DNA from 3 places in the Agrobacterium sp. 16-2014-1-2a genome. Region 2 is predicted to be linked to each of the others. Evidence: predicted binding sites of a transcription regulator. Region 2 holds the regulator's gene; each other region holds the start of a gene.
What was found. Region 2 encodes PhoB, which activates phosphate uptake and scavenging genes when phosphate is short. Its sites were predicted from a motif close to TGTCATNNANCTGTCAT; they were not measured.
Positions count from the first base shown of each region.

Region 1: the regulator PhoB is predicted to act here: its motif matches at 2,924-2,940, upstream of ACQZ45_RS01035 (UDP-2,3-diacylglucosamine diphosphatase).
Region 3: the regulator PhoB is predicted to act here: its motif matches at 3,424-3,440, upstream of ACQZ45_RS15040 (DUF47 domain-containing protein).

Region 1 covers NZ_JBNWBX010000001.1:204,078-209,391, reverse strand. The annotation lists gene ACQZ45_RS01045 (ABC transporter permease) at 1-660, opposite strand, end outside; gene dgcA (N-acetyl-D-Glu racemase DgcA) at 804-1,787, shown strand; gene ACQZ45_RS01035 (UDP-2,3-diacylglucosamine diphosphatase) at 2,033-2,869, opposite strand; gene ACQZ45_RS01030 (NADP-dependent malic enzyme) at 3,099-5,314, shown strand, end outside.
Region 2 covers NZ_JBNWBX010000001.1:1,419,283-1,424,596, forward strand. The annotation lists gene argF (ornithine carbamoyltransferase) at 1-226, opposite strand, end outside; gene ACQZ45_RS07105 (aspartate aminotransferase family protein) at 281-1,483, opposite strand; gene ACQZ45_RS07110 (GcrA family cell cycle regulator) at 1,914-2,447, shown strand; gene phoB (phosphate regulon transcriptional regulator PhoB) at 2,749-3,432, opposite strand; gene phoU (phosphate signaling complex protein PhoU) at 3,464-4,189, opposite strand; gene pstB (phosphate ABC transporter ATP-binding protein PstB) at 4,288-5,103, opposite strand; gene pstA (phosphate ABC transporter permease PstA) at 5,118-5,314, opposite strand, start outside.
Region 3 covers NZ_JBNWBX010000004.1:186,234-191,547, reverse strand. The annotation lists gene ACQZ45_RS15065 (efflux RND transporter permease subunit) at 1-296, shown strand, start outside; gene ACQZ45_RS15060 (hypothetical protein) at 921-1,055, shown strand; gene ACQZ45_RS15055 (hypothetical protein) at 1,125-1,676, shown strand; gene ACQZ45_RS15050 (class I SAM-dependent methyltransferase) at 1,902-2,666, shown strand; gene ACQZ45_RS15045 (NUDIX hydrolase) at 2,829-3,371, opposite strand; gene ACQZ45_RS15040 (DUF47 domain-containing protein) at 3,485-4,129, shown strand; gene ACQZ45_RS15035 (inorganic phosphate transporter) at 4,129-5,133, shown strand; gene ku (non-homologous end joining protein Ku) at 5,231-5,314, shown strand, end outside.

The DNA.
Region 1 (5,314 bases), 1.2 Mb from region 2:
TTGCAGGATGCCGACGAGATCGACGACGAACACTTCCGCGCCGAAGTAACGCAGCTGGAAGGCGCCCTGCTGGGCGATGATGGCGCCGATCAAAAACGACATCAGCATGATGATCGGCACGGCGCGCACGCCCATATGGTCGATCTGGTTGACGATGGCCGCCGGCGAGACGCCACGGCCGCGCCCGAGCTTCATCTGCGCGCCACGCACGGCAGAACCCAGAATATACATGCCCGCGAGGAAATCCGCACCATTCTGGACGACAGCTTGTCCTATCGGCGAGAAGAAGCGTTCGGCAAGTCCCACCTTGGCGGCAGGCTCACCCTCCATCGCCGCTTTATCCGGCAATTGGCCGATCAGATCCTCGATTCGCTCGTTTCCGGTAAGCGTGACGGTAACGCCCTTCGCTTCCATATCTTCGCGCAATCGCCGGATGACCCAGGCGCCGGTCGTGTCGATTGCCTCCACCGAGGAAAGATCGATCTCCACCGGACCGGCAGGGCCGCTTTTCTCGATGTTTTCGAGGCGTGCAAAAATGCCGGAAAGATTGCTGTTGCGCCAGGAACCGCTCAAGGCATACCGCTGGCCGCCGCCGGAGACGGCGTCGTCTTCGGTGATTGCGGCCGGGTTCGCCTGTTGCCGTATATCCTGTTCTTGCATAATGCTCCGAGCGAGTGCAGCCGTCACGAGATTCTTAAAGGTTTCATAACGGTTTGGCCTTCGGCAAGCCACAGTGACAGCCGACAATTCGCGATAAATTTGGCGTCATGTGTCTTTTAACGCCTGTCAGGAAGTGAAAAAACATGCCCCGTTACCTTCAAGCCACAACAGAACGTTTCGCCGTTGCTGGCAGCTTCACTATTTCACGCGGCACTCGCACACATGCGGATGTCGTAACGTGCACCATCCGCGATGGTTCCTTTACCGGCAGAGGTGAATGTGTGCCCTACCCGCGTTATGGTGAAAGCATCGAAGGCGTTATCGCCGATATCGAAGCGATGGCTGAGCAGATTGCCGGCGGCCTGACACGGCATGAATTGCAGCAGGTGATGAAACCCGGCGCCGCCCGCAATGCAGTGGATTGCGCACTATGGGACCTCGAAGCCAAGATGAGTGGCAAAAGTGCTGCCGAACATAGTCTCGGACACGCGGCAAAACCGCTCCTTACCGCCTATACCATCTCGCTTGCCGATCCCGAGACCATGGCGGCGAAAACGGCGGAAAACGCTGGCCGCCCGCTGCTGAAGATCAAGACAGGAACGGCGGATGACGAGGCGCGCCTGCGGGCCGTGCGCACCGCAGCACCTGACGCGCGCATCATCATCGACGCCAATGAGGGCTGGAACGACGATAATATCGAATATTATCTGAAACTCGCAGCGGAACTGAACATCGCGCTCATCGAACAGCCGCTTCCCGCCGGCAAGGACGCCATCCTGGCCCGCATCGACCACCCGGTCCCCATCTGCGCCGATGAAAGCGTGCATTCCACCAAGGACCTCGCAGACCTGCGCGACCGTTACGATGCGATCAACATCAAGCTGGACAAGACTGGCGGTCTCACGGAAGCACTTGTCATGAAGGCAGAGGCGGAGCGGCTAGGCTTCATCATCATGGTCGGCTGCATGCTCGGCACCTCGCTCGGCATGGCTCCCGCCGTTCTGGCCGCTCAGGGAGCCGCCTTCTCCGATCTCGACGGCCCGCTGATTCTCAGGCAGGACCGGCAGCCGGGCCTCGTTTACGAGGGTTCGCTGGTTTATCCGCCGCAGCCGGAGTTGTGGGGATAAGAGCCCTCGTTCGGGTTTCGTGTGAAAGCACTACGCCGCACATCGCAATAGTCTTTGCAGTATCACGTAAACTGTATGACCAGCCTTGCCTCACACTCGGCGTCATCCTCGGGCTTGTCCCGAGGATCTATCCACGTCGCGCGAAATCAATCGGTTGCAGATCCTTGGGACAAGCCCAAGGATGACGACTGAGAGCTGAACCATCCCGCGCTTAGGGATCGCCCTGCCTGTTGAACAAACCCCAATCAGGCCGCGTGCTTGCCAATCAGACCTGGAATATCCACCGGCTCCATCTCGTCCGATGTCTGCGAAGGGACATCGCTCGTCTGCATCCAGGTGATCAGCTCGAAAGTGCCATCGGCATTTTCGGCAATCGCTGTGCAGCTTTCCACCCAGTCGCCGGTGTTGATGTAGCGGATGCCGTCCATGTCTTCCATCACGGCGTGGTGGATATGGCCACAGATCACACCATCCACATTGTTGCGGCGCGCCTCGTCGGCCACTACGCGCTGGAACTCGCCGATGAAGTTGACGGCGTGTTTGACCTGCAATTTCGCCCAGGCCGAGAACGACCAGTAAGGCAGACCGATGCGGCGGCGCACCGCAGCAAGGACGATGTTGATCGCAATCGCCGCGTCGTAGGCCCAGTCACCGAGATAGGCGAGCAGGCGGGCATTGCGCACCACCACATCGAACTCGTCGCCATGGATGATGAGGTATTTCTTGCCGTCTGCCGCCTCGTGGATCATGCGCTCGGCCACTTCGATACCGCCGAAATGCATGCCCGGAAACTCGCGCAGAAATTCATCGTGGTTGCCGGGAATGTAAACGATGCGCGTTCCCTTGCGGGCCTTGCGCAACAACTTCTGCACCACGTCGTTGCAGCCCTGCGGCCAGTACCAGCTGCGGCGCAGGCGCCAGCCGTCGATGATGTCACCGACCAGGATGATCGTATCGGCCTCGTGATGTTTCAGGAAGTCGAGCAAAAAATCCGTCTTGGCCGCCTTGGAACCGAGATGGACATCCGAAATGAAAAGCGTTCTGAACTGTCTGGTTTCAATTTGACCGGCCACGGATTTAATCCCCTTGTTCGGTTGCGTCCCTGCGGCTTTCTTCCCTCTCAGAACCAGACTCGTGTTGCAGCAACATGACAATGGCCGGTTTTTGTATGGAATATGACTGATGGCATCACGAAAACGCGAATAAGCCATTCCCGCATTTGCATAAGGGGGCGGCAAATAACGGCTGTACCACGGGAAAGTTTGTTGTATTCAGAGGGCCGGAATTGAACCAGACATGACGGTGGAAGACATGACCTCTCACGATAAGAACAACACGCCCGCCAACACGGCAAAGGCCGACATCGAGGAACAGGCGCTCTTTTTCCACCGCTACCCGCGCCCCGGCAAGCTGGAAATCCAGGCCACCAAGCCCCTTGGCAACCAGCGCGATCTGGCGCTTGCCTACTCGCCGGGTGTCGCCGCCCCCTGCCTCGCCATCCATGAAAATCCGGAAATGGCAGCGGAATATACCGCCCGCGCCAATCTCGTTGCAGTGATTTCCAACGGTACGGCAGTGCTTGGCCTTGGAAATATCGGCCCGCTTGCGTCCAAGCCTGTTATGGAGGGCAAGGCCGTCCTCTTCAAGAAATTCGCCGGCATCGACGTTTTCGATATCGAGATCGATGCGCCCGGCATCAACGACATGGTCTCCACCATCGCAGCGCTGGAACCCACCTTCGGCGGCATCAACCTTGAAGACATCAAGGCGCCCGAATGTTTCGAGGTGGAGCGCCAGCTGCGCGAGAAGATGAACATCCCCGTCTTCCACGACGACCAGCACGGCACGGCGATCATCGTCGCCGCCGCCGTCACCAACGCGCTGGAACTGGCCGGAAAATCGCTTTCGAGCGTCAAGATCGTTGCCTCAGGCGCCGGTGCGGCAGCCCTTGCCTGCCTCAATCTGCTTGTCGCCATGGGCGCAAAGAAAGAAAACATCTGGGTCCACGATATCGAGGGCCTCGTTTATGACGGCCGCAACTCGCTGATGGACGAGTGGAAGGAAGTCTACGCGCAGAAGACCGACAAGCGGGTTCTGGCCGACTCGATCGACGGCGCCGATGTCTTCCTCGGTCTTTCGGCGGCAGGCGTGCTGAAGCCGGAACTTCTGGAGCGCATGGCGGAAAACCCGCTGATCCTGGCGCTTGCCAACCCCAATCCGGAAATCATGCCGGAAGTGGCCCGTGCTGCCCGCCCGGATGCGATGATCTGCACCGGCCGTTCGGATTTCCCGAACCAGGTCAACAACGTGCTGTGCTTCCCCTATATCTTCCGCGGCGCGCTGGATTGCGGCGCAACCACGATCAACGAGGAAATGAAGATGGCCGCCGTGCAGGCCATCGCCGAGCTTGCCCGCGAGGAGGTCTCGGAAGTCGCCGCCAAGGCCTATAGCGGCGAAACGCCGATCTTCGGCCCGAACTACCTCATTCCCTCGCCTTTCGATCCGCGTCTCATCCTGCGCATCGCGCCGGCCGTTGCCCGTGCTGCCGCCGCAAGCGGCGTCGCCGCCCGGCCGATCAGCGATTTCGAAGCCTATCTCGACCAGCTGAACCGCTTCGTCTGGCGTTCCGGCTTCATCATGAAACCGGTCTTCAACGCCGCCAAGGTTGCCGAAAAGAAGCGCATCATCTTTGCTGAAGGCGAAGACGAGCGCGTGCTGCGCGCCGCCCAGGTGCTTCTGGAAGAAGGGACCGGCATCCCGATCCTCATCGGCCGCCCGCAGATCATCGAAACGCGCCTGAAGCGCTTCGGCCTGCGTATCCGCCCGAATACCGATTTTGCGGTGGTCAATCCCGAAGACGATCCGCGTTACCGCGACTACGTCGATGATTATTTCGCCCTCGTCGGCCGCGCTGGCATCAACCCGGAGGCGGCCCGCACCATCGTGCGCACCAACTCCACGGTCATCGGCGCGCTGTCGGTGAAGCGTGGTGAGGCGGATGCGCTGATCTGCGGTCTGGAAGGCCGTTACGACCGGCACCTGCGCGACGTGAACCAGATCATCGGCAAGCAGGAAAGCGTTCGCTCTTTCGCAGGCCTCAGCCTGCTCATCACCCAGCAGGGCGCGCTGTTCCTCACCGACACCTTCGTCAACAACGATCCGACCTCCGAAGAAGTGGCTGAAATGGCCATTCTCGCGGCAAAGGAAATCCGCCGCTTCGGCATCACGCCGAAGATCGCGCTCGCCAGCCACTCCAATTTCGGGTCGCGCGATTCGGAAAGCGCCCGCAAGATGCGCCGCGCCCTGAAGATCGTGCAGGCAGCGGCACCCGAATTGGAAGTGGACGGCGAAATGCAGGGCGGCTCGGCACTTTCGGAAGCGCTGCGCAAGCGCGCGATGCCCAACAGCGTGCTGACCGGCGAAGCGAACCTGCTGGTCTTCCCGAACCTCGATGCCGCAAACATCACGCTCGGCGTCACCCGCACGCTGACGGAGGGCCTGCATGTCGGCCCCATCCTGCTTGGCAC
Region 2 (5,314 bases):
ACAGGAACAGGGTCTCACCGCCGAGCTGGCGCATGCCGACATCGAAGGAGACGCGGGTGCGTGTGGACGGTTTTTCGAAAATCATTGCCAGCATCTTGCCAGCAAGCGGCTTTTCCGCCGTGCCGGTTTTGGTGGCAATCTTGCGCGTGCGCGCATCATCAAGAATTGTCCGCAGATCCTCCGACCCGACGGCCGAGAGGTCCAGAAAATGTTTTGGTGAACCCATTCTAATCTGTCCCATGCTTGCGAGCCCCTGAAGAGAGGCCCGCTCTTGATTTTTTCAGGCGCTTTTTGCCTGTTTCGCAACCGTCAGGGAGGCGGCAGCCGCGTCGATACGTGCAAGACCCTCACGGGCCTCTTCCGCCGTGGTGACGAGCGGCGGCAGAAGACGGATGACATTGTCGCCCGCAGGAACGCCAAGCAGATGCTCTGCGCGCATGGCCTGCAGCAATTCGCCCGAAGGAATCTTCGCCTTGATGCCCAGAAGCAGACCTTCGCCGCGAATTTCCTCGATCACGTCAGGATAACGGTCCTTGAGCGAGGCCAGACCCTGCCGGAAGACCAGCGCGACGTCACGGACCTTCTCGAGAAAACCTTCGGAGAGAACGACGTCAAGCACGGCATTGCCGACTGCCATGGCCAGCGGGTTGCCGCCATAGGTGGTGCCATGTACGCCCGCCGTCATGCCGGAAGCGGCATCTGCCGTGGCAAGGCATGCGCCGAGCGGGAAACCGCCACCGATACCCTTGGCGACCGCCATGATATCGGGCGCAACACCGGTATGTTCATAAGCAAACAGCTTGCCTGTGCGGCCGACACCCGTCTGGACCTCATCGAAAATCAGCAGCAGGCCGTGCTCGTCGCACAATCCGCGCAGAATTTGCAGGAATTCCTTGCTGGGCGAGCGAATGCCGCCCTCGCCCTGGATGGGCTCGATCAGAAGTGCTGCAGTCTCAGCCGTGATGACGGCCTTGAGGGCATCGACATCACCGAACGGAACCTGATCGAAACCTTCGACCTTGGGACCGAAACCTTCGAGGTATTTCTGCTGGCCACCCGCGGCGATCGTCGCCAGTGTACGGCCATGGAAAGCGCCTTCGAAGGACACGATGCGGAACTTCTCCGGATGGCCCTTGGTATAGTGATAGCGGCGGGCGGTCTTGATGGCGCATTCCAGGGCTTCCGCGCCTGAATTTGTGAAGAATACCTTGTCCGCGAAAGTCGCTTCCGTCAGGCGCCTGGCGAGTTTTTCCTGTCCCGGCACTTCATAAAGGTTCGAGACGTGCCAGACCTTCTCGGCCTGCGTCTTGATCGCATCAACGAGGTGAGGATGGGCGTGGCCCAGCGAGTTGACAGCGACACCGGCCGCAAAATCCAGATATCGCTCGCCGCTTTCCGTGAACAGCCATACACCCTCACCGCGCTCGAAGCGCAGGGGGGCTCTTGAAAACGTATCAAACAATGGCGCGCCGGCTTCGGCCATGGCTGTATCACTCCTTGCGCAGATGCGCTGTCAAACTGTTGTCAATAGGCTTGCGGGGTTATCCCTCGCCTGAAAATCAAAATGCCGCCTTGCGGCGGCAGGGGCACTATTGTCACTTCGTTTGCCGATGTCAACAAAAGTCAGCGTTTCCCGGGCTTCTCAAGCACTAGTATGCGGCGGCGGGCCAGCCCCAAGGTGTTGCCTTTCAGACTCAATACGCCAGCAAGTTGGGGAAAACCGGAAAATCGATTCCAGATGATTCCCGCGACTCTTGCCACGGAGTCGGGCTGGCACTAGGTTAATCGCTAATTACTAGACTGCATTGCGGCGGAACTAGTCACCGAAAATCAGGCGGAAACCACGCTTGCGGCATGCGCGCGAGACGGAGAGGGATTCTGCCGAAAATACACGCGACAAGCGGAGAAGCGGCATGAACTGGACAGACGAACGAGTCGAAAAGCTCAAGAAATTGTGGTCCGAGGGCCTTAGCGCCAGCCAGATTGCAGCGCAGCTGGGCGGCGTCAGCCGTAATGCCGTGATCGGCAAGGTCCATCGTCTCAATCTGCCGGGACGCGTCAAGGCTGGCGGTCCAGTGACTTCGGCACGCTCCGCGCCGAAGCGCACAGCTGCCCCTGCCCCGCGCGCGACGACTTTCGCAGGTCGCGTCAACGCGGCACCGGCGCGTATCCTCACCCGTTCGAACGCGGCAACGGCGCTGCACGAGGAGATCGATATCGAGACCGCGCAGGTGCTCGATTACGTTCCTTCCAAGAACGTTGTCACGCCGATTTCCCGTCGCCTGACGCTGACGGAACTGACCGAGCGCACCTGCAAATGGCCGGTTGGCGATCCGCTGAAGGACGACTTCCATTTCTGCGGTTGTGAGGCGCTGGAATCTTCGCCCTATTGCAAGTTCCATGCGAAACTCGCCTACCAGCCGGTGAGCGAGCGCCGCAAGGCTTGAGTGTTGCGGCACGCATTCAGCACTCAAAAATTACGGGCCTTCGGGCCCGTTTTTTTTATGACAAAAATCAAGCCGCTTTCTGGGGCGACTTGATGGCAGGCCACACCCTTTCCCCTTACTATTGGGCGTGACCCTTCAATCCGGATTTCAACGCGCAGCCGATCTTCTCCGGTCAAAACGGACAATGGCATCGAGTTTGGCGGATATTCACATTGAAAAAGCCCGAAACCGTTTCAGATTTCGGGCTTCCTGATTTTTTGGTGCACTACTTCGCCAGCGAAACCACCTGGTTCCGCGTCGCTCAGGCTTCCATAGAATATCCCGCGCCACGCACCGTGCGGATGACATCCTGCATGTGCGAGAAATTCAGGGCCTTGCGCAGACGTCCGACGTGCACATCGACAGTGCGCTCGTCGACATAGATATCATGACCCCAGACGCCATCCAGCAATTGCGAGCGGGAAAACACCCGACCCGGCGACGTCATCAGGAATTCCAGCAAGCGGAATTCCGTCGGGCCGAGGCGCACTTCGCGGCTTTTGCGGTGAACGCGATGGGTCTCGCGATCCAGTTCGATATCGCCGCATTTGAGCACCGACGACAGAACCTCGGGACGGGCCCGGCGCAACATGGCCTTGACCCGGGCCATGAGTTCCGGCGTCGAGAACGGCTTGACGACATAATCGTCAGCGCCGGTAGCGAGACCGCGAACCCGTTCGCTCTCTTCGCCACGCGCCGTCAGCATGATGATGGGCAGGCGTTCTGTTTCCGGCCGCATTCTCAAGCGCCGGCATAGTTCGATACCGGAGACACCGGGCAACATCCAGTCCAGGATGAGAAGATCCGGAATGCGCTCCTGCAGCCTGATTTCCGCCTCATCGCCACGGGGTATCGTGTCGACGTCGTATCCCTCAGCCTCGAGATTGTAACGAAGCAGGACGCTCAACGCTTCCTCGTCTTCCACAACTGCAATCTTGGGCACCATATGCTGAACTCCGCAAGCTTCTGCTTGTCTGTTACTCGGTCACCGAACCAAGCGTGTTGGAACTGTCGTCCTTCGGACGCTCGCCCTCCGGCTGGCTGCCGGTGGTCATGTAATAGATCGTCTCTGCGATATTGGTCGCATGATCGCCGATACGCTCGATGTTCTTGGCGCAGAACAGAAGATGCGTGCAGGTGGTGATGTTGCGCGGGTCTTCCATCATGTAGGTCAGAAGCTCCCGGAAGAGCGACGTGTACATGGCATCGATTTCCTCGTCGCGTTCACGGATCGCATTGGCCTTTTCGGCGGAACGCGTGGAATAGACGTCGAGGACTTCCTTGAGCTGCACCAGCGCCAGGTCGGACAGATGCTCGATGCCGCGGGCGAGCTTGCGCGGAACGCCGGTGCCGGCGACAGCGATAACGCGCTTGGCCGTGTTCTTGCCAAGATCGCCGACGCGTTCGAGATCGGCGGCGATACGCAGGGTGCCGATGATCTCGCGAAGGTCTGCCGCCATCGGCTGACGCTTGGCGATGGTTACGATCGCCTTGTCGCCGATTTCGCGCTCAGCGTGGTCGAGAATGGTATCGTCCGAAATGACTTTCTGCGCGAGCGCAGCATCGGAATTGACGAGTGCGCGCACGGCGTCACCGCACATCTGCTCGGCAAGACCGCCCATTTCGGCGATGCGGCGCGTCAGAAACTTCAGTTCGTCGTCATAGGCAGACAGGATATGCGAATGGGTCGTTGTCTGTGTCATGGTCTATTCCTCCGGCTTGGCCTGCATGCGCGTGCCCAACAGCGGGGCACGGCAGAGGCACCAGTCTTGTACGGTTACGATAAAGCACCGGCCGGGGATCAGCCGAAGCGGCCCATGATGTAGTCCTGCGTGCGCTGGTCGTCCGGATTGGTGAACATCTTGTCGGTTTCGTTTTCTTCGACAAGATGACCAAGATGGAACATGGCCGTACGCTGGGAAACGCGCGCCGCCTGCTGCATGGAGTGCGTGACGATGACGATGGTGTAGTTGGTGCGCAGTTCGTGGATCAGTTCCTCGACCTTCGCAGTCGCGATCGGATCCAGCGCCGAGCACGGCTCGTCCATCAGGATCACTTCCGGGCTGACGGCAACCGCGCGTGCGATGCACAGACGCTGCTGCTGGCCACCGGAGAGGCCCGTGCCGGATTCCAGCAAACGATCCTTCACCTCGTTCCAGAGACCCGCTTTCTGCAAGCTATGCTCGACGATCTGGTCCATATCCGCCTTGTTGCGGGCGAGACCATGGATACGCGGGCCGTAGGCGATGTTCTCATAAATCGTCTTCGGAAACGGGTTCGGCTTCTGGAACACCATGCCGACGCGGGCACGCAGTTCCACGACGTCGATCTGCTGATCGTAGATATCGTCGGTATCGAGCGTGATCTTGCCGGTGACCCGGCAACCGTCGATCGTGTCGTTCATGCGGTTCAAGGTGCGCAGGAAAGTGGATTTACCGCAACCGGACGGGCCGATAAGTGCAGTCACCGTGTTTTCGCGGACATTGAGGTTCACGTCGTAAAGCGCGCGCTTTTCGCCGTAATAAACCGAAACATCCTTGCCGATCATCTTGTATGAGACTTCATTCATTTTCTTGTCCAGCGCCTTTTCAACTGCTGCTTCCGACAACATGTTCATTGCTCTAGCTCCCTCTACCAGCGCCGCTCAAAGCGGCGACGCAACAGGATTGCGCCAACATTCATGAGAATGAGGAACAGAAGCAGGATGATGATAGCGCCAGATGTCCGTTCGACAAAGGCGCGCTCAGCTTCGTTCGCCCACATGTAAATCTGCACCGGCAGGGCCGTGGACGGATCCATAGGCGTTGTCGGATAGTTCGCGACGAATG
Region 3 (5,314 bases), on a different contig from region 2:
TCAACGAAGCGCTGGCGAGCGCCGGCATCATCCGCTTCCGCCCGATCATCATGACGACGCTTGCGATGATTTTCGGCATGATCCCGCTCGGGCTGGCTGTTGGCGGTGGCGGGGCGCAGCGCGCGCCAATGGCGCACGCAGTAATCGGCGGCCTCATCAGCTCCACCCTGCTCACCCTGATCGTCGTGCCGACAATCCTGTCTTACATCGACAGCATCACCCGGCGTTTCGCCCGCCTGCTACCGAAGGCACCGGACGAGATGGGGGAGACGGAACTTCCAGATCACCCGGCTTAGCGTTGCTTTGGTAGGTTTTTAACAAAGAGGGTCCTGTTCGAGCAAGGTTTGGCGTTGGTCGAGAGTCCAGGATTCTTTTTTTCCCGTCGCTTGTCTGAGGCGTAGAGATCGCAGGAAGGCACAAGCGACCATCGTCATCAACGCGTGCAAGTGTCTGTAGAAGGTCGCTTTGGATATCCGTGCTTCCGGCGGACATCGGCCGCCAGGCCGCTCACCTGCTCTCTCGATATCTCGATAATGTGCTTATCCGTGAACATGAACGCTTTATGCTGTCCGTCTCGGCAGGGCAAAGTACCATTAATCGCGAACAGCGTTTCACCGGCGTATACCAATCACCTATAGCGGCAAACCAAGCGCAAGCAAGCGCTGCTATACTTCTCGTACATGGTCATGGTGGTCTCCTTATTGTAGGTCTCGGGTTCTTCCTGTAGGGTAAAGTCGTATGTAAGCCGCGAGCGAGGGTTGCGAAATAGAAATGAGACCTGACGAGATTGTCTTGGCCGATATCCTGCCTCGCGACAAAAATGGCTTCGACCTCGTGCGTCTCGCCGCCGCTGCGCAATGGTTTTCGGGCACTCCTTCTATATATTCCAGACGGGCGGCTATTCGGAGCTGGAAACGCAATTGATAGAGAAGAATTACACCGGCACGCTTGCGGTCGGCGTTTTCTTCTTCCTGAGCGGCATCCTGGTAACGCAAAGCTATGCGCTTAACGCCTCACCGGCACGCTTCCTTCTTATGCGTGCATTCCGCATATAACCCGGCGTCATCGTCTGCTTGGCTATCATATCATTCGTGATCGGGCCGGTCGTAACCACGATGCGTGTGATGGACTATTTCGCGAGCCGGCAGGTCTTTTGCTATTTCGCAGACCACGTCAGCTTGCTGAGCATCTTCCCGGTAAAGTGCTGGGATTCGCCGGGTGCTTTCGCGGAAAACCGCATACCCTCAGCACCGAACGGGTCGTTGTGGGCTCTCACGCCCGAAATCATCTGCTATGCGTATGTGCTGGCGTTCGAGGTGCTCGGGCTCATCAAAACGAGGATCAGGATAATGGCCACGTTGGCCGCAATCCTGGTGGTTCATTCAGTTGCGCCGCGTGCAGTCCTTTATTTTTCGGACGTAGAATATTCCGACATTCTGAAGGTTGGGCTGTTTTTCATGCCCGGCGTCTTTGCCTGCCCTTTTCGCCATGCTGTTGATCGTTGCCGCTACCATTTTGCAGAGGGCCTTCGTTCAGGAGTATGCCCTTTTCTATTCGGTGCTTGTATTCTCGGCATCCCAGACCTTTCATCGGATCAAGCTCCCCGGTGGCTATTCCTATCGCCTATGGCGTCTACATCTATGGTTGGCCCATTCAGCAAACCGTCGCGCATTTGATTACGATTCCTGCCGCTCTCTTGGCTGGATATCTGTCCTTGACGTTTGTGGAAAAGCCAGCATTGGCTTTCGTTCGTAGCTTCAGTTTCCGGCGCCGCGCAAGCACAGTATAATAGTTGCGGGAGACGCCCAACACTTCTGCACGTCCCGCAAAGTCCTATTTTGCGTTGCCACTATCTCGGCTTGATTGTACTCTTCGCCCTCTAGTTGACTACGGAGGAGCTAATGAATGCGTTTGATCAAGATGGCGAAACGAGCCGCCCAGCATTAACGTGGGTGGACGGAGCAACCTTTTCCGTCGGTGGTCACACAATCACGATGGATTACGAGTATGGCGGCAGCAAGCGTGAATCCGGTCAATCCGATTTCACAATGATGAAATCAAGAACCTTTCTCGATCAATATCTCGCCCATGAGGGCGAAGACTTTCAGCGGATTTTCGAACTCGGCGTATATCAGGGCGGCTCATTTGTGTTCCTGAACGAAGTGTTTAAGCCAAGCAAAATCGCTGCCGTCGAGCTGTCCGAAGTGCCGATCCCCGCGCTCGACACGTACATTGATGCCCAACAGGGGCGCGCCAAGCTCTATTACGGGACCTCTCAGGATAATGAGGCAAGACTTGCCGAGATTGTGCAAACCGATTTTGGCGGCGAGCTTGATCTGGTGGTCGATGATGCCTCGCATTTCTACGATCAGACAAAGGCAAGCTTCAGAACGCTGTTCCCGCAATTGCGCCCCGGCGGCCTGTACATCATTGAGGATTGGAGCTGGAGTTTCTTTGACGACTACCAAGCACCAGATCATCCCTGGGCAGAACACCACTCTCTCGCCAATCTGGCTATCGACTTGATGGAAGAGATGGCACTTGGCCCCATGATCGAGGAAGTGATAGTGTCTCCACATATGATCAAGGTCAGGCGCTCGAGAGAAAAATCAGCCCCTGTTTTTGTAAAGGAGAACCGCAGGGGCCGCGAGTTCAAGCTGATCTAATGACGATAATCCGTAGATGCCAGAATCGTTACAGCCCGAAAGGCGCCCTCGGACCTCGTTCAAAAAGATCATTCCGAACCGCAGCCACAGAACTGGCTACTCATGAGACGCCGGTCCATCACGGCATCAGGCTTTCCTAATTTCGACCAGTCAACACTGCCGTCAGGACTTTTCTTCGGTCAGGCGTTTCCTCTTCCCCCTCGGGCGGAAGTCGACCAGAAGCGATTTCAGTTCGATTTCCCGGACGCGCCTTGCTGCCTCGTCCGGGCGAACCCATTCCAGAAGGCGTTCGCCGCGCTCCTTGAAACTCGTTTCCTCCCCGGTGATCTCGATCTGGAAGACATCGACAACGCAGGGAACGACATCGCCATTGTCGAGCATCTTGAGATAGGTGTAGCGGCCAACGGCGTCCTTCCTCACGCGGCCGCGAACGCCCGCTTCCTCCCACGCCTCGATCGCGGCAGCCTCATGCGGCTTCTTGCGTTTCATCGGCCAGCCGCGCGGAATGATCCAGCGTGCGCTGGTGCGGGAGGTGACGACGAGGATTTCGATCTCTTCGCCGCTTCCGGTATAACGGAAGCATAAGGCGGCATATTGCTGCCGGAAAGAGCCGGTGAACAGCTTTTCAGGAACAGCAGCAAGTTGCTGAAGCAATGTCAGGGAACGCGCCGGACGGGCTTTCCGGCTTTTCTTCATGGATTTCATATCCGTTGATACTGCCGATTTTCCGGGTTGCATCAATGCCCCGCGTGCATTTATGACAGTTTTATGACAGTCACCCCCCACAACTAATAAAGCGCCATTGAGGGCCAATTCGCATGATGAGCATTTTTCGCAAGCTGATGCCGCGCGAGGACCGTTTCTTCGACATGTTTAGCAAACATTCGGAAACGGTCGTCAAAGCCGCCGCAGCTCTGGACCACCTTCTGAGCGGCGTCGCCGTCGAGAAAAACTGCGACCTTATCGTCGCCCTCGAAGACCAGGCGGATGATATTACCCGCGACGTTCTGCTTGCGGTGCGCCGCAGCTTCATAACGCCCTTTGATCGTGGCGATATCAAGGACCTCATCCAGTCCATGGATGACGCCATCGACATGATGCACAAGACCGTCAAGACGATCCGGCTGTTCGAGCAAACCGAATTCGACCCGCTGATGCGCGAGATGGGTCACGAGATCGTGCGTGCGGCAAGCCTCGTCGCCGAAGCCATCCCGCTTCTGGAAAAGGTCGGCACCAATGCCCAGCGCCTGTCGGTGATTGCCGAAGAGGTTACCCGCGTCGAAGGGCGCTCCGACGAGCTTCATGACCAGGGCCTGAAGGACCTCTTCCGGCGCCATGGTGCGACCGGCAATGCCATGGCCTATATGATCGGCAGCGAGATCTACGGCGAACTCGAAAAGGTCGTCGACCGCTTCGAGGACGTGGCGAACGAGATCAGCGGCATCGTTATCGAGAACGTCTGATGGATGTCGCGCTTGCACTGCCACTGCTTGTCGGCCTTATCGCCATCGCGCTGTTCTTCGATTTTCTGAACGGTCTCCACGACGCCGCAAATTCCATCGCCACCATCGTCTCCACCCGTGTATTGCGCCCGCAATATGCGGTGGCATGGGCGGCCTTCTTCAATTTCATCGCCTTCCTGTTCTTCGGCCTGCATGTGGCCGAAACGCTCGGCACCGGCATCATCGATCCGGCCATCGTTTCCCCGCAGGTCATCTTCGCGGCATTGATGGGCGCCATCGTCTGGAACATCGTCACCTGGATTTTCGGCATTCCCTCCAGCTCGTCACATGCCTTGATCGGCGGTCTCGTCGGTGCGGGCTTTGCGAAGGTCGGTTTCAATTCCATCGTCTGGTCGGGTCTTCTGAAAACCGTGGGCGCGATCTTCATGTCGCCGGCCATCGGCTTTTTCCTGGCACTGCTGCTGGTGCTTGCCGTCTCCTGGCTGTTCGTGCGCCAGACACCCTTCGCCGTGGATCGTACCTTCCGCATCATGCAGTTCATTTCCGCCTCGCTCTATTCGCTCGGCCACGGCGGCAATGACGCACAGAAGACCATGGGCATCATCGCTGTGCTGCTGTTCAGCCAGGGGCATCTTGGAGAGAGCTTCTACGTGCCGTTCTGGGTGGTGATCTCGTGCCAGTCGGCCATGGCGCTCGGCACGCTGTTCGGTGGCTGGCGCATCGTGCACACCATGGGGTCGAAAATCACCAGGCTGAACCCGATGCAGGGGTTCTGCGCCGAAACCGGCGGTGCGCTGACACTTTTCGGCGCGACGTGGCTCGGCATTCCGGTGTCCACCACCCATACGATCACCGGCGCCATCATCGGCGTCGGTGCCGCGCGTCGCGTCTCGGCGGTGCGTTGGGGCCTTGCGGGCAATATCGTCATTGCCTGGGTCGTGACCATGCCGGCCGCTGCCCTGATATCCGCATCTGTCTATGGTCTTACATCGTTGTTCGGCTGAGACAGAGTACCGCCCTCTCTGCCAAAGCTCCCGGAACAAAAGCCACCCTGTGGTTGTTGATCCGGGAGACAACAGGCGACAAGGCGGATCGCGGATCATGGCACGGCAGGTTTTCTGGAAGGGCTATCTGAAGCTGTCGCTGGTGACGGCCGCAGTTTCGCTGACGCCTGCCACAACAGAA